Regions from separate parts of the Buttiauxella sp. AC038 genome, predicted to be linked through region 2. Evidence: predicted binding sites of a transcription regulator. Region 2 holds the regulator's gene; the other holds the start of a gene.
What was found. The regulator LexA, encoded in region 2, represses DNA repair genes until DNA is damaged. The targets are predictions, from matches to a motif close to TNCTGTATGTACATACAGNA.

Region 1: metR (HTH-type transcriptional regulator MetR) is a predicted target of LexA. The motif match lies at 3,791-3,810, and genes of this name have one in related genera.

The regions. Positions count from the first base shown of each region.
Region 1 is NZ_CEEDCQ010000001.1:4,765,004-4,772,531, forward strand. It holds gene udp (uridine phosphorylase) at 1-320, opposite strand, end outside; gene AC0IXI_RS22520 (dienelactone hydrolase family protein) at 591-1,415, shown strand; gene metE (5-methyltetrahydropteroyltriglutamate--homocysteine S-methyltransferase) at 1,459-3,720, opposite strand; gene metR (HTH-type transcriptional regulator MetR) at 3,842-4,795, shown strand; gene AC0IXI_RS22535 (carboxylate/amino acid/amine transporter) at 4,683-5,582, opposite strand; gene yigL (sugar/pyridoxal phosphate phosphatase YigL) at 5,695-6,501, opposite strand; gene pldB (lysophospholipase L2) at 6,533-7,525, opposite strand.
Region 2 is NZ_CEEDCQ010000001.1:4,654,677-4,662,204, forward strand. It holds gene AC0IXI_RS22020 (conjugal transfer protein TraF) at 1-320, opposite strand, end outside; gene AC0IXI_RS22025 (cupin domain-containing protein) at 492-995, opposite strand; gene zur (zinc uptake transcriptional repressor Zur) at 1,101-1,616, shown strand; gene AC0IXI_RS22035 (CsbD family protein) at 1,699-1,908, opposite strand; gene dinF (MATE family efflux transporter DinF) at 2,068-3,399, opposite strand; gene lexA (transcriptional repressor LexA) at 3,474-4,082, opposite strand; gene AC0IXI_RS22050 (diacylglycerol kinase) at 4,191-4,559, opposite strand; gene plsB (glycerol-3-phosphate 1-O-acyltransferase PlsB) at 4,686-7,115, shown strand; gene ubiA (4-hydroxybenzoate octaprenyltransferase) at 7,147-7,528, opposite strand, start outside.

The DNA.
Region 1 (7,528 bases), 110 kb from region 2:
ACATCACCAACATTGATATGTGGCTGAATTGCACCGGTAGTCCCGATACGCAGGAAAGTACGAATCCCCAGCTGTGCCAGTTCTTCCACCGCGATAGAGGTTGATGGACCACCAATACCGGTGGAACAGACGATAACTGGCTTGCCGTCTAACTCAGCACGCCAGGTAGTAAATTCACGGTGGGCAGCCAATTTGACCGGCTTATCCATCAGCACAGCGATTTTTTCAACTCGCTCAGGATCGCCCGGGACGATGGCAAGTGTTGCCCCTTGCAGATCGCTTTTAGTGAGGCCGAGGTGAAAAACATCAGACTTGGACATAACAGACTCCTGCATTGAATAGGTTGGCTTACATTGCAATGGGGGTACTGTACAGAACCCTCGCAAAGAATTTCGTGACGCATTTCACTTTGAATCAAACAAGTTACATTATTTTCAACTGAAACAGTGATGAAAATCACACTTAAATGGGTGGCGCACATAGTTCTGATATTGAGAAGAAGGCGACTAAACAATCCACCAGCAACTCGAAGAATAACGGGGAAAAGCTATAGTTATCGCACTGCGCTAATTCTGGTAAGGAGAATGCCAATGAAAGAAGAACATATAGGTAAATCACCGGGCGGGCATTTTGCGCCAGCGGCCTCCCCTCTTGCTTCAACCGTATTGCATACCCCAGATGATGCTATTCATGCAGGGGAAACCTCAATTCCTACGCAGGGCGAAAACATGCCGGCGTTCCATGCCAGACCAAAAGGGGCGGAAGGCCCACTGCCGATTGTAATCGTGGTGCAGGAAATTTTCGGTGTGCATGAACACATTCGTGATGTTTGTCGCCGCCTGGCGCTGGAAGGGTATCTGGCAATCGCGCCAGAGCTCTATTTCCGCCAGGGTGATCCCAATGAGTATGCCGATATCCCTACCCTTTTCAGCGAGCTGGTTTCAAAAGTGCCCGATGCACAGGTGCTCGCGGATCTTGATCACGTCGCTAATTGGGCGGCAAGAAACGGTGGTGATGCACATCGTTTGATGATGACAGGGTTTTGTTGGGGTGGCCGAATAACGTGGCTGTATGCCGCACACAATCCGCAGTTGAAAGCGGCTGTGGCCTGGTATGGAAAATTAGTGGGCGAAAAGACATTAAACTCCCCGCATCACCCAGTCGACATAGCAGTCAATTTGAATGCGCCAGTGCTTGGGCTTTATGGCGGGCAGGACACGGGAATTCCACAGGATACTGTGGAAACAATGCGCCATGCGTTGCGTGCCGCTAATGCCAACGCAGAAATCATCGTTTACCCGGAAGCAGGACATGCTTTTAATGCGGACTACCGCCCGAGCTATCATGCAGATTCAGCCAAAGATGGCTGGGTGCGGATGCTGGCGTGGTTTGCACGCTTTAGTGCGAAGAAGTAATGCAGTTAATTAAGGGGGAAAGATTCCCCCACTTCTTACTTTATTAAGCTTTACGCAAATTCTGCGCAGCCTTCACCATATTCGCCAGTGCCTGGCGAGTCTCCGGCCAGCCACGGGTTTTCAGGCCGCAGTCTGGGTTCACCCACAAGCGCTCTGCCGGAACGCTTTCCGCCGCTTTCTTCAGCAATGCTTCAATCCATTCCACGCTCGGTACGTTCGGTGAGTGAATGTCATATACGCCCGGCCCAATTTCATTCGGATATTCGAACTCTTTAAATGACTCCAGCAGGTCCATATCGGAACGCGAGGTTTCGATGGTGATCACGTCTGCATCCAGCGCGGCAATGGAGTCCATGATGTCGTTGAACTCGCAGTAACACATGTGCGTGTGGATTTGTGTGTCATCACGCACCACGGCGGCATTCAGGCGGAAGGCTTCCACGCCCCACTCCAGATACGCCTGCCAGTCGGAACGGCGCAGCGGTAAACCTTCGCGCAGTGCGGGTTCGTCGATCTGAATGATGCCGATGCCTGCCGCTTCGAGATCCGCCACTTCATCACGCAGCGCAAGGGCAATTTGTTTGGCGATGGTTTCACGGCTCACGTCTTCACGCGGGAATGACCAGCACAGAATCGTCACCGGGCCGGTCAGCATGCCTTTTACCGGTTTGTCAGTCAGGGATTGCGCGAACGATGCCCATTCCACAGTAATGGCTTCCGGGCGGCTGATATCACCGATGACAACCGGTGGCTTCACGCAGCGAGAACCGTAACTCTGCACCCAGCCGTTCTGAGTAAACACGAAACCGTCGAGGTGCTCACCGAAGTATTCCACCATGTCGTTACGTTCGGCTTCCCCATGCACCAGTACATCCAGCCCCAGACGTTCCTGTTCAGCAACGGCTTGTTTGATATGTTCGGCGATACCGGTGCGATAGTTATTCGCATCCAGGTTACCTTTTTTGAACTCCAGGCGCAGGCCACGAATTTCCGTCGTTTGCGGGAATGAACCGATAGTCGTCGTCGGCCAGGCCGGGAGATTAAAGCGCTGGCGCTGTGCCACGGCACGATCGGCGTAGTCACTCTGGCGTTGGCTGTCTTGCGCCGTAATGGTCGCCAGACGTTTGCCAACGGCCGCATTATGGACACGCTGTGAATGGCGGCGAGCCTGAATTGGCGCACTCCATTCAACCAGTTTTTCAGTATTGCCGCTGTTCAGGGCTTCGGTCAGCAAAGACAGTTCGGCACATTTTTGCAGCGCGAAGGCAAACCAACTCTTCACTTCAGCATCAAGACGTGTTTCAACGCTCAGGTCGATTGGGCTGTGCAGCAGAGAACAGGAAGAAGCGACCCACAGATCACGTTTACCGACGATCGCCTGCAATTGTTGATATTTTTCGCTCAGATCAGCACGCCAGACGTTACGACCATTAATCACACCGGCCGATAACAGCCAGTTGGCGGGCAGTTGCTGATGCAGCGCGTTGATATCGTCTTTACCATGGACGAAGTCGACGTGCAGACCCTGAACCGGCAGCGCCGTAATGGTGTTCAGGTTTGGCGTCACGCCTTCAAAATAAGTGGTCAGCAACAGTTTAACGTTACCAGCCAGCGCGTCGTAAGCCGGTTTGAACGCATCGAGCCATTCTTGCGGTAACTCCAGCACCAGAGCAGGCTCGTCGATCTGCACCCACTCGATGCCACGCTTTGCCAGTTCCGCCAGCACCTGCTGGTAAACCGGCAGAATATCTTGCAGCAGGCTCAGGCGGTCAAACGGCTCGCCTTTCACTTTGCCAAGCCACAGGTAAGTCACTGGCCCAAGCAGTACAGGTTTCACGTTGTGGCCAAGCGCCAGTGCTTCATCTACTTCATCCAACAGCTGTGTCCAGGTCAGTTTGAACTGCTGGCCTTTAGTGAACTCCGGCACCATGTAGTGGTAGTTAGTGTTGAACCATTTGGTCATTTCAGCGGCAGCAGCAGGCGTACCCGTTGGCGCGCGGCCACGGCCTAAACGGAACAAGGTATCTATATCGACGCTACCGTCCGCGTTCTGATGACGAGCCGGCACATTGCCAAGCAGTAAGCTGGTGGTCAGAACGTGATCGTACCAGGCGAAATCGCCCACTGGCAGCAGTTCCACGCCAGCTTCTTTTTGTTGGTCCCAGTGGCGGGCACGCAGTTCGCGGCCTACCGCCAGTAATTCTTCCTGGGTGGAGCTGCCCGCCCAGTAACTTTCTTGTGCTTTTTTCAGTTCGCGACGCAGGCCGACACGAGGGAAGCCGAGGGTGTGATTTTTTATCGTCATGTTCTTTCCTCAATATTCATTATTCGACGCATTTAGCCGTCCAGATGTTTACACATCTATAATCAACAGGTACTGTATATTCCTCAAGCGCAATTTGCTCATGCCGAATTGAAGGACTTTCATGATCGAGATTAAACATCTGCGGACGCTACAGGCGTTACGAAATTGCGGCTCTTTAGCCGCTGCGGCTGCCGCGTTGCATCAAACCCAATCGGCCCTCTCCCATCAATTCAGCGATCTGGAGCAGCGCCTGGGTTTCCGCCTGTTTGTCCGTAAAAGTCAGCCACTGCGGTTTACGCCTCAGGGCGAGGTGCTGTTGCAACTGGCTGAACAAGTGTTGCCGCAGATTAGCCGTGCGCTGCAGGCTTGCAACGAACCGCACCAGACCCAGCTTCGCATCGCCATCGAATGCCATAGCTGTATTCAGTGGCTGACGCCCGCGCTGGAAAACTTCCACAAAACCTGGCCGCAGGTGGATCTGGATTTCAAATCTGGCGTGACGTTCGACCCGCAGCCTGCACTGCAACAGAGTGAGCTGGATATCGTATTAACGTCCGACATCCTGCCGCGCAGCGGTCTGCATTATTCGCCAATGTTTGATTATGAAGTGCGCCTGGTGCTGGCAACGGATCACCCGCTGGCAAGCAAAACGCGTATTGAACCGGAAGATTTGAGCAGCGAAACGTTGTTGATTTACCCGGTGCAGCGCCAACGACTCGATATCTGGCGCCATTTCCTGCAACCCGCAGGCGTCAGCCCATCGCTGAAAAGTGTCGATAACACGCTGCTGCTGATTCAGATGGTGTCAGCCCGCATGGGGATTGCTGCGCTGCCACATTGGGTAGTGGAAAATGTTGAGCGCCAGGGTCTGGTCGTAACCAAAACCCTGGGCGAAGGACTGTGGAGCCGGTTGTACGCCGCCGTGCGCGATGGCGAGCAGCGCCAACCGGTAACGGAAGCGTTTATTCGCTCGACGCGTTCACACGCTTGCGAGCATCTGCCGTTTGTGAAGAACGCGGAGCGACCCAATGGCGATGTACCCATAGCGAAGCCATTATCACCGACCCACCAATAATAAAACTCGGCCAGTGAGGCTGTTCTTGCCAGATGGCAAGGTTAACCAGCAGCCCCGCCGGAACATGCACGTTGTTCATGATACCAAGCGTGCCCGCATCCACCTGCGTGGCGCCATAGTTCCACATAAAGTAGCCCAGCCCGGAAGCCACCACACCAAGCCACACCAGAATGCCCCATTGCAGATGAGTGGTCGGCAGTTTGTGCGGATTCCCCAACGCAAACCAGGCTGTTACAGCCACGACTGCCGCCCCGAGGTAGAACCACGAAAATGCGCAACGTTGCGGCATCGGACGCGTTTCCATCAACCGTTTGTAGCCCACCATACCGATGGCGAAGCAGATGTTTGCCGCCTGAACCAGCATCAGACCAATCCAGAAGTGATCGCTCACTTTGTCGTAGCGAATAATCGCCGCACCAACCACGGCAAGCCCGGCACTCAATGCGTAGCCCCAACGTAGCTTGTTGCCGCTGATCAAGTCATAAATCAGCGTAACGTAAAGCGGCGTCATTACCGTAAACAGCAGGAATTCTGAAACGGTGAGGTAGAGATACGCCTGGAAGCTAAACAGGTACATCACGCCGAGTTGCAGTGCGCCCACCAGCATATACAGCAGCAATGTTTTCGCGCTGTAGCCTTTAAAGCGCAGGAAAGGCAGGAACACTATCGCCGCCAGCCCGACGCGCATCAGCACTGAAAAGTAGCTGTCGACATGCCCGGCAAGGTATTCGCCAATCAGGCTAAAAGAGAAGGCCCACAGAATAGTGGTGATGATCAGTAACGGCACGATGAAGTCTCTACTACGGGAGATTAATGCTTCATTGTAGCGAAGGGAATGTGCAGAAGTTGAACTATTTGGTTGACGAGTGGTGATTAGTTCACCACTCGTTTATCACGAATCAGTCTTTGCCGAGGAACATTTTGCGCAGGTAATGCGGCACCGCGTTATCACCGTTGGTGCCGATGACTTCAAGCTCTGCCAGTAAGTCTTTCAGGCGCTGGTGAGCGTTGCCCATGATGCAGCCTTTACCCGCCATGCTAAGCATTTCCGCGTCATTCATGCCGTCACCAAAGGAAATGCAGTCTTTCAGGCCGTAGCCCATCGCTTTGGATACCGCTTCAAGCGCGTGACCTTTCGATACGCCGCCCGCCATCACTTCCAGGCAAGTCAGCGTGGAGAAACTCACATTCACGCGGTCGCCCCAGCGAGCGAGCAACGCTTGCTCAAGCGGCAGGAGTTTTTCATGTGAATCACAGGTGAAGAACACTTTGCTGACGCCATCGGCTTCCAGCAAGCCTGGTTCAAACAGGGTGTAATTGAATACCGCTTCTTTGAAATATTTCATCTCTTCCGGGCGGTGACGGTTCATAAACCACTGGTCGCCACGGTAGACGTTGGTCACGATATCTTGATTGGTTTGCACCACACCAAACAGATCCTGAGCGATGTCATGGTCAAGATCGTGGCTGAACACCAGGTTACCGTCAGTATCATGCACACGCGCACCGTTTGAGGTGATCATGTAGGCTTTGATTTCGAGGTTATCGCGGATTTGCCCCACGTCGATATGGTGGCGACCCGTTGCAAAGACGAAATGAACACCTTCAGCGGTGAGCAATTTCAGCGTTTCTTTAGCATACGGGGAGAGAGTGTGATCAGGGGACAGCAACGTGCCATCTAAGTCAGACGCAACGACATGGTACATAGGATTTGGAACCTCTGGTGTTAAATTCAGATTAATTATGCCTGTCAAAAAAGGCGATGACGGCATTCAGCGCTTCGGTCCGCATATCGTCCTTTTCGAACAGGATCTCATGATACGCACCGTTTATGACGTAAGGTGTTTCCCCCTCACAAGGGTGGCCCGCCGCGGCGCGAATCTCACAGAATTGGTCATGCGCTCGGTTATCTACGACGCGCTCCTCTTCTGCCTGCAGGATAAAAATCGGCGTGGTGATAGCAGTGGCTCCTGCTAAAACCTGTTCTCCTGCGAGTATCCCTTCTCTTACCCAGTGATTCGTTGGCCCACCCAACCGCAATGCTGGCTCATCAGCATAAAAACGCAGGTTGCGGCGGTAACGTTCACGACTATGGGTCAGGACATTAACGCTAAATGGTAATGCACGCCAGCGGCCTGTTCCGATTGCATAACCCTCACGAATACGCTGATGGCCTTCCGCCCAATCAAGAATATGGCGCACCATCCAGTCAGGCCAGCGCAAGGCAATACCAAACATCGGCGCACACAGTGCAACTGCATCAAAGCATTGTGAGTTTTTCTCAAGCCACAGCGTAATTATCGCGCCACCCATGGAATGCGCTAACGCGTAGCGTTTTCTCCAGGGACCGTTGGCGACTTCGTGCTGATAAAAGCGGTCAAAGTCGTCGACATAGTCGCTAAATTTCGCCACATGACCGCGATGTGAGTCCGAAAGCATGCGCCCGGAACGCCCTTGCCCACGGTGGTCGATGATTAAAATATCGAACCCACAATGGAAAAGGTCATAAGCCAGTTCGGCATATTTGACGTAACTTTCGATACGCCCTGGGCAAACGACAATGACCCTATCGTGATCCTGCGCGCGAAAGCGTACGTAGCGTACCGGCACTTCGTCGACGCCTGAAAATTCACACTCTTCGCGCTGCCGCCAGAAGTCCATCAGTGGACCGGTGGTGAAAGCCGCAAAGGCGTTTTCCCTGTTTGACCATCCATTTTTATGCTGAGTCATATC
Region 2 (7,528 bases):
TCCTGCAGGGTGAGATCGTCGATAACGTTTTTGTATTGATCAACCTTATCGCTAATGTCATCAATCTGATCCTGCAGATTATCTTTATCCGTAATTTGCGCACTCACAGACGGCAGAATAACCGTCACTGTGTCGTCCTGCTTAGCCTTAGCCAGCAAAGCGGGGTTCGTAAGCACCCCACTTCCGTAGCTCGCGGAAGCGACACCAGTACCACCCATAGCATCACTTCGTGCTTCAGACCATGTGCCTGCCGCATAAGCGTGATTTGCCATAAATAAAGATGCGGCGCTAAACGCCGCCAAAGTTTTCATTTTTTTCATTCACCACACGTCCGTCTGTTGATCAGATGTAATAACTGCCCCTGCCAGTTATGACTGAACAGAGGCGGACTATTGCTGTGAATAAAAGGCTGAAAAGTGGGCTGTTTCGCCCATCGGAATCCCGTTTCTATCCTTCAGGATTATGAGTTCAAAATTTCCATGCAAACTTATTTATAGTTTACCGTTCGGTTTTCGTGAAGGCTGGCCGTCGTGCGGGCCGAAAAATTGCGGGGGATGGTCAATCCAGCGATCCTGACGCTGTGCGGCATAGCCTGGGTTTAGCGGGTAATAAATTCGGTTCTCAGCTTTGTTTGCCTCCCCCACAATCAGCAGCCGGACTTCATGCTCTGTGTTGTTGATAAAGGTATGGCAGATACCTGTTCCAGCAGGGAAACCAACGCTATCGCCAGGTTCAAGTGGGTAAAGGTGCCCATTAATCCACACCTGTGGATGCCCTTCGAGCACATAAGCAAACTCTTCTTCGCTGCTTTCGGCATGAGGATAAGATGTGCGGCGACCTGGTAGCAGGCGCTCATGATGAATTCCAAGGCGATTAAGACCCAGTTTGCGGGCCAGTGGCGCGCCAATAGAAAACCGTTCTGCGCTGTCTGGATAAGTCGAATCATCGTCACCTTCTATTTCCTTCCAGTGGCGAATGCAATCAGGTTTATTCATAACAAACTCCGGGATAGTCATCTCAAAAGGTTGTGGCTAAGCGCACCACTCGGCGTTTTTTGCGCGTTGTGATAAAGTGTAGGGCTAATCTACAGGGGAATACTGATGGACATCACGACTTCACAAAACGTGTTAGCGCAGGCTGAAAAACTATGCGAGCAGCGTAATGTGCGCCTGACACCACAACGTCTTGAAGTATTGCGTTTGCTGACTCAGCAAGCGGGCGCTATCAGTGCTTATGATTTGCTGGATTTACTGCGTGCCAGCGAACCGCAAGCTAAACCCCCGACAGTGTATCGTGCGCTCGATTTTCTGCTCGAACAAGGTTTTGTACACCGTGTAGAGTCCACTAACAGCTATGTGTTGTGCAATCTTATCGATCAGCCAACTCACTCATCTGCGATGTTTATTTGTGATCGATGTGGTGCGGTGAAGGAGCGTAGTGCGGAAGGTGTGGAAGATATCATGCACCAACTGGCGGCCCAGTTAGGGTTTGCTTTGCATCATAACGTTATTGAGGCGCATGGCTTATGCAGCGCATGTGCAGAAGTTGAAGCTTGTAGCCACCCGGATGCTTGCGGGCATGACCACTCAGTTCAGTCGAAGAAGAAATCTCGTTAGATTGGTTGGATTTGAGTTGAATGGAACGGTACATCCATGTACCAGGGCAGGGCTGAGAGTTAACACATCTGAGGGAAGCTAATTACCAACGGTATTTGTTGCGAGTTTCCCAATCAACGACTTCTTCCTCTGCCTTATCCTTTTCGTACCCATAACGCTCTTGAATTTTACCGACAAGCTGATCGCGTTTGCCTTCGATGACAGTCATATCATCGTCAGTCAGTTTGCCCCATTTCTCTTTTACTGTGCCTTTAAACTGTTTCCAGTTACCGCCGATTTCGTCTTTATTCATAATAATATCCTCATCGTTCGGGGGGAAGAACTGCTAAAAAATTACCAACGTCCAATGTGCTGCCATTTGGCCAACACCACTCTATCTGCTGGACGTGATAATAATTGTAGTCAAGGATATGGTGGTGGGGAGAAAACTAAGAATCTTTAACCATACGGCTTAACTTTGTACATTGTTAAACCAGCTATTTTGCTGCCAGTGACGACGCCAAATCCAACCTAACGCCAGCCCCCGCAGAGCAAGGAATACCGCTACAGACAGCCATAACCCGTGGTTGCCTAAATACGGAACAGTGAAGAGCGTTAGGCCGAAACCAACAGCGGCAACCGCCATGCTATTACGCATCTCAGCGCCTCTTGTCGCGCCAATAAACATCCCATCCAGCAAGTAGCACCAGACACCAACCACGGGTAACACAATCTGCCAGTGGAGATAACGATCGGCCTGTAGCTGTAATTGGGAAATGGACGTCAGAAGAGAAACAATTTGCTCGCCAAATAGGGCATACACCACGGCAAACATGAGCGCGACTAAACCCGCCTGCCGACAAGCTGCCCCCCAAACCTCGAGCAATTGACCACGATTCTTTGCACCATAAGCTTGCCCGGAGTGAGCTTCAACAGCATAGGCAAAACCATCAAGCGCATAAGCGGTAAACGTCAGGAGAGTCATTAACACCGCATTGACGGCGACAATTTCGCTGCCTAAGCGCGCACCAAAGATGGTGACTGAAGCAAAGCACACTTGCAGTAATAACGAGCGCAACATGATGTCCCGATTAAGCGCCAGTAAGCGCCGAACATTGCCACGCCAGGACTGTTTGAGCATCTCAAAGCTGATACCTCGCAAGCCCATAGCCTTCTTCACCATCAGCAATCCGATGAAAAATGTCGCGTATTCAGCAGTAACAGTCGCAAGTGCCGCCCCTTGAACATCAAGGTGCACCCCCATCACCAGCCACACATCCAGTACGATATTCAGAAGATTGCCGACTACCAGCAAGATAACCGGAGCTCGTGCGTATTGAACCCCTAGCAACCATCCCAGTAAAACGAGGTTGGCAAGCGAGGCTGGCGCACTCAGCCAGCGGATTTCAAGAAAGCGTTGCGCTTGTACGAGCACATCCTGATTGCCGCCGACAATTTGTAAAGCGAGTGAAATGAGGGGATCGCGCAGTAAGACAATTGCCACCCCTGCCCCTAGTGCCAGTAATAATGGTTGCACCAGTGCACGAGCTAACGCTGAGGGATTATTGGCACCAAAAGCCTGAGCAGTTAAACCTGTGGTACTCATTCGCAAAAACAGCAGCAACATAAACAGGAAGCTGGTTGCTGTCGCACCAATGGCAACACCGCCCAGATAAACAGGACTATCCAGATGACCAATAACAGCCGTATCGACAAGGCCAAGCAGCGGAACAGTAATGTTGGAGAAAATCATGGGTAAAGCGAGGCGCCAGAGCGCACGATCCGCTGTGGAGAATAATTGCATGACATCTCCTGAAGGAGATCAAAGATAATTAAGGCAGTGATGCGCACTTTAAATGCGCATCACCTAAAGAGATTTTACAGCCAGTCGCCGTTGCGGATAACCCCAACAGCCAGCCCTTCAATAGAGAAGTTATGCTCGCGTAGGTCAACCACGATCGGTTCAAACTCACTGTTTTCTGGCAACAGATGAACGGTGTTGCCCTGTTGTTTTAAGCGCTTAACGGTAACTTCATCATCGATACGCGCGACAACAACCTGGCCATTACGCACATCCTGGGTTTTATGAACCGCAAGCAGATCGCCATCCATAATGCCGATGTCTTTCATCGACATACCGCTGACGCGCAGCAAGAAGTCGGCATTTGGTTTAAACAGTGATGGGTCGACCTGATAATGGCCTTCGATGTGTTGCTGTGCAAGGAGTGGCTCACCTGCAGCAACACGCCCAACCAGTGGAATACCGGTCACTTCTTCCACCAACAGGCGGATACCACGGGATGCGCCAGAAACAATTTCAAGCACACCTTTACGGGCAAGTGCTTTTAAATGCTCTTCAGCGGCGTTCGGAGAACGGAACCCCAGACGTTGAGCAATCTCGGCACGAGTCGGTGGCATGCCGGTCTGGCTGATATGATCCCGAATAAGATCAAACACCTCTTGCTGCCTGGTAGTTAACGCTTTCATTCCGCCCCCTGGGTGTTTATACAGTTATGCTGTGAGTATATACAGTCAAAGGTCAATTTGGAACCACAAATTAAGCAAAAAACCAGGCACTTAACTATTCTGGAAAGATCACCGCAAATGCGACCAAAGCAGCGTGACCCAGGTAATTACCGCGAGGATAATTGAAATTAATACTGCGGCCGAGCCCATGTCTTTGGCTCGCCCGGAAAGTTCGTGATAATCAGTGCCAACACGGTCGACAAGAGCCTCGATAGCGCTGTTGAGGATCTCGACAATCATGACCAACACGACTGAGCCGATAAGTAGAATGCGGGTAATGGGGTCGACATCTAACCAACATGCGATGGCAATGGCGATAACGGCAGAAACGCCTTCCTGGCGGAAAGCTGCTTCATTGATCCAGGCTGCTTTGAGCCCTTTCCATGAGTAGCCTGCGGCTTTGATGATACGGGTAAGTCCAGTGGTACTGCTCGCCATTTTAGGAAACCTTTTCAAATTATTTGCATCAATGCTTGTCAAAATTATAACGCCACAGAAATCTGGGTGAGATTCTGATATTCTTGCGGCGAATTTGCATCATTAACCTGAGGCTTTACATCGTTTATGTCAGGCTGGCCAAGAATCTACTACAAATTACTTAATTTACCATTAGGCGTTCTGGTAAAGAGCAAGTCCATTCCGGCAGATCCACAGGCCGAACTGGGCTTAGATCCCACACGCCCAATAATGTACGTTCTGCCGTATAACTCAAAGGCGGACTTATTAACCCTGCGCGCGCAATGCCTCGCGCACAACTTGCCCGACCCTCTCGAGCCATTAGAGATCGACGGTGCGGTATTGCCGCGCTATGTCTTTATCCATGGCGGCCCGCGCGTGTTCACTTATTACACGCCAAAAGAAGAGTCGATCAAGCTATTCCATGATTATCTCGACTTGCACCGCAGCAATCCAAATCTGGATGTGCAGATGGTGCCGGTATCGGTGATGTTTGGCCGCTCTCCGGGTCGCGAAAAAGGCGAAGTTAACCCGCCACTGAAGATGCTTAACGGCATTCAGAAATTCTTCGCGGTATCCTGGCTTGGGCGCGACAGTTTTGTGCGGTTCTCGGCACCTGTTTCGCTGCGCCAGATGGCAACCGATCACGGTACAGATAAAAAAATCGCCCAAAAACTGGCACGCGTGGCGCGTATGCACTTTGCTCGCCAGCGTTTAGCGACTGTAGGCCCGCGTCTGCCGGTACGTCAGGATCTGTTTAACAAACTTCTGGCCTCAAAAGCTATTGCCCGTGCAGTAGAAGATGAAGCGCGCAGCAAGAAAATCTCCCATGAAAAAGCACAGCAAAATGCTGTTGCCTTGATGGAAGAGATTGCGGCGAACTTCTCCTATGAAGCCGTGCGTTTGACCGACCGCGTATTAGGTCTGACGTGGAACCGCCTGTACCAGGGCATTAACGTTCATAATGCAGAACGTGTACGCCAACTGGCTCACGACGGCCACGAGATTGTCTATGTTCCCTGCCACCGCAGCCACATGGACTACATGCTTTTGTCTTACGTGCTTTACCACCAGGGGCTGGTTCCTCCGCACATTGCGGCGGGTATCAACCTGAACTTCTGGCCAGCAGGCCCGATTTTCCGCCGCCTGGGCGCGTTCTTTATTCGCCGTACCTTTAAGGGCAGCAAACTCTACTCCACCGTGTTCCGTGAATATCTTGGCGAGCTGTTTAGCCGTGGCTATTCCGTTGAATACTTTGTGGAAGGTGGCCGTTCTCGTACCGGCCGTTTGCTTGACCCGAAAACCGGCACGCTGTCGATGACCATTCAGGCCATGCTGCGTGGCGGTACTCGTCCAATTACATTGGTGCCAATTTACATTGGCTACGAGCATGTAATGGAAGTGGGGACTTACGCAAAAGAACTGCGCGGTGCGACCAAAGAAAAAGAAAGCTTCATGCAGATGGTTCGTGGGCTGAGCAAGCTGCGTAACCTCGGCCAGGGCTATGTTAACTTCGGCGAACCTATGCCGTTGATGACATTCCTCAACCAGCGAGTGCCTGAGTGGCGTGATTCAATCGACCCGATTGAATCCATTCGCCCGGCATGGTTAACGCCAACGGTTAATGAAATTGCTGCCGAACTGATGGTGCGTATTAACAATGCAGGCGCGGCAAACGCCATGAACCTGTGTTGTACCGCGCTCCTGGCATCGCGCCAGCGTTCACTGACGCGCGAACAACTGACCGAACAGCTCAACTGTTACCTGAGCCTGTTGCGTAATGTGCCGTATTCACCGGATGCGACCGCACCAGATCAGCCAGCAGAAGCGCTTATCGAACATGCGTTGCAGATGAACAAGTTTGAATTAGAGAAAGATACGATTGGTGACATCATCATTCTGCCGCGTGAGCAGGCAGTACTGATGACTTACTACCGTAACAACATCCTGCATATGCTGGTGTTGCCTTCTCTGCTGGCTGCAATTATCACGCAGCATCGCCACATTTCCCGTAGCGAGCTTCTGCGTCAGGTTGAGCTACTCTACCCAATGCTGAAGTCTGAGCTGTTCCTGCGTTGGGAAAAAGCTGAACTTGCCAGTGAAATGGATGCGCTGCTTAATGAACTGGTTCGCCAGGATCTGATTACCCTTACGGGTGAAGAAGTGGTGATTAACCCGGCACGCTCACGCACTATGCAGCTTCTCGCGGCAGGTGTTCGTGAAACGCTGCAACGTTACGCCATTACTTTCTGGCTGCTGAGCGCTAATCCGTCAATAAACCGTGGGACACTGGAGCGCGAAAGCCGCACCGTTGCCCAACGTTTGTCGGTGTTGCATGGCATTAATGCACCTGAGTTCTTCGATAAAGCTGTGTTCACCTCGCTGGTATTAACCTTGCGTGATGAAGGCTATATCAGCGACACCGGAGATGCAGAACCCGCCGAAACGATGAAGGTCTACCAGATGCTGGCAGAACTGATCATGCCGGATGTGCGTTTGACGATTGAAAGCGCGACGTCGCAGGCTGCGACTGAGTAAAACAATACAGGCGGGGAAACCCGCCTGTTTTTTAGAAATGTAGGTAACTCAACACCAGCCCAATAAACAGCACCAGACCAACGTAATTGTTATTCAGGAAAGCTTTAAAACAAGCATCACGGTCACGATTCGCCGTCAGCCGTTGCTGATGAACAAAGAGCATCCCCGCTAGCGCAATAGACCAGTAGAACGCCCCACCTAATCCGTTTAACCAGCCAATCACCGCCAACAACACCATCACAGTAAACTGCAAAATACCGATAATCAGATTGTCATAGCGGCCAAATAAGATCGCTGTGGATTTAATACCGATTTTCAGATCATCATCGCGGTCAACCATTGCGTACTGCGTGTCATAAGCTACAGCCCAGCAAATATTGGTTAAAAACATCAGCCAACAGCTAAGTGGAACA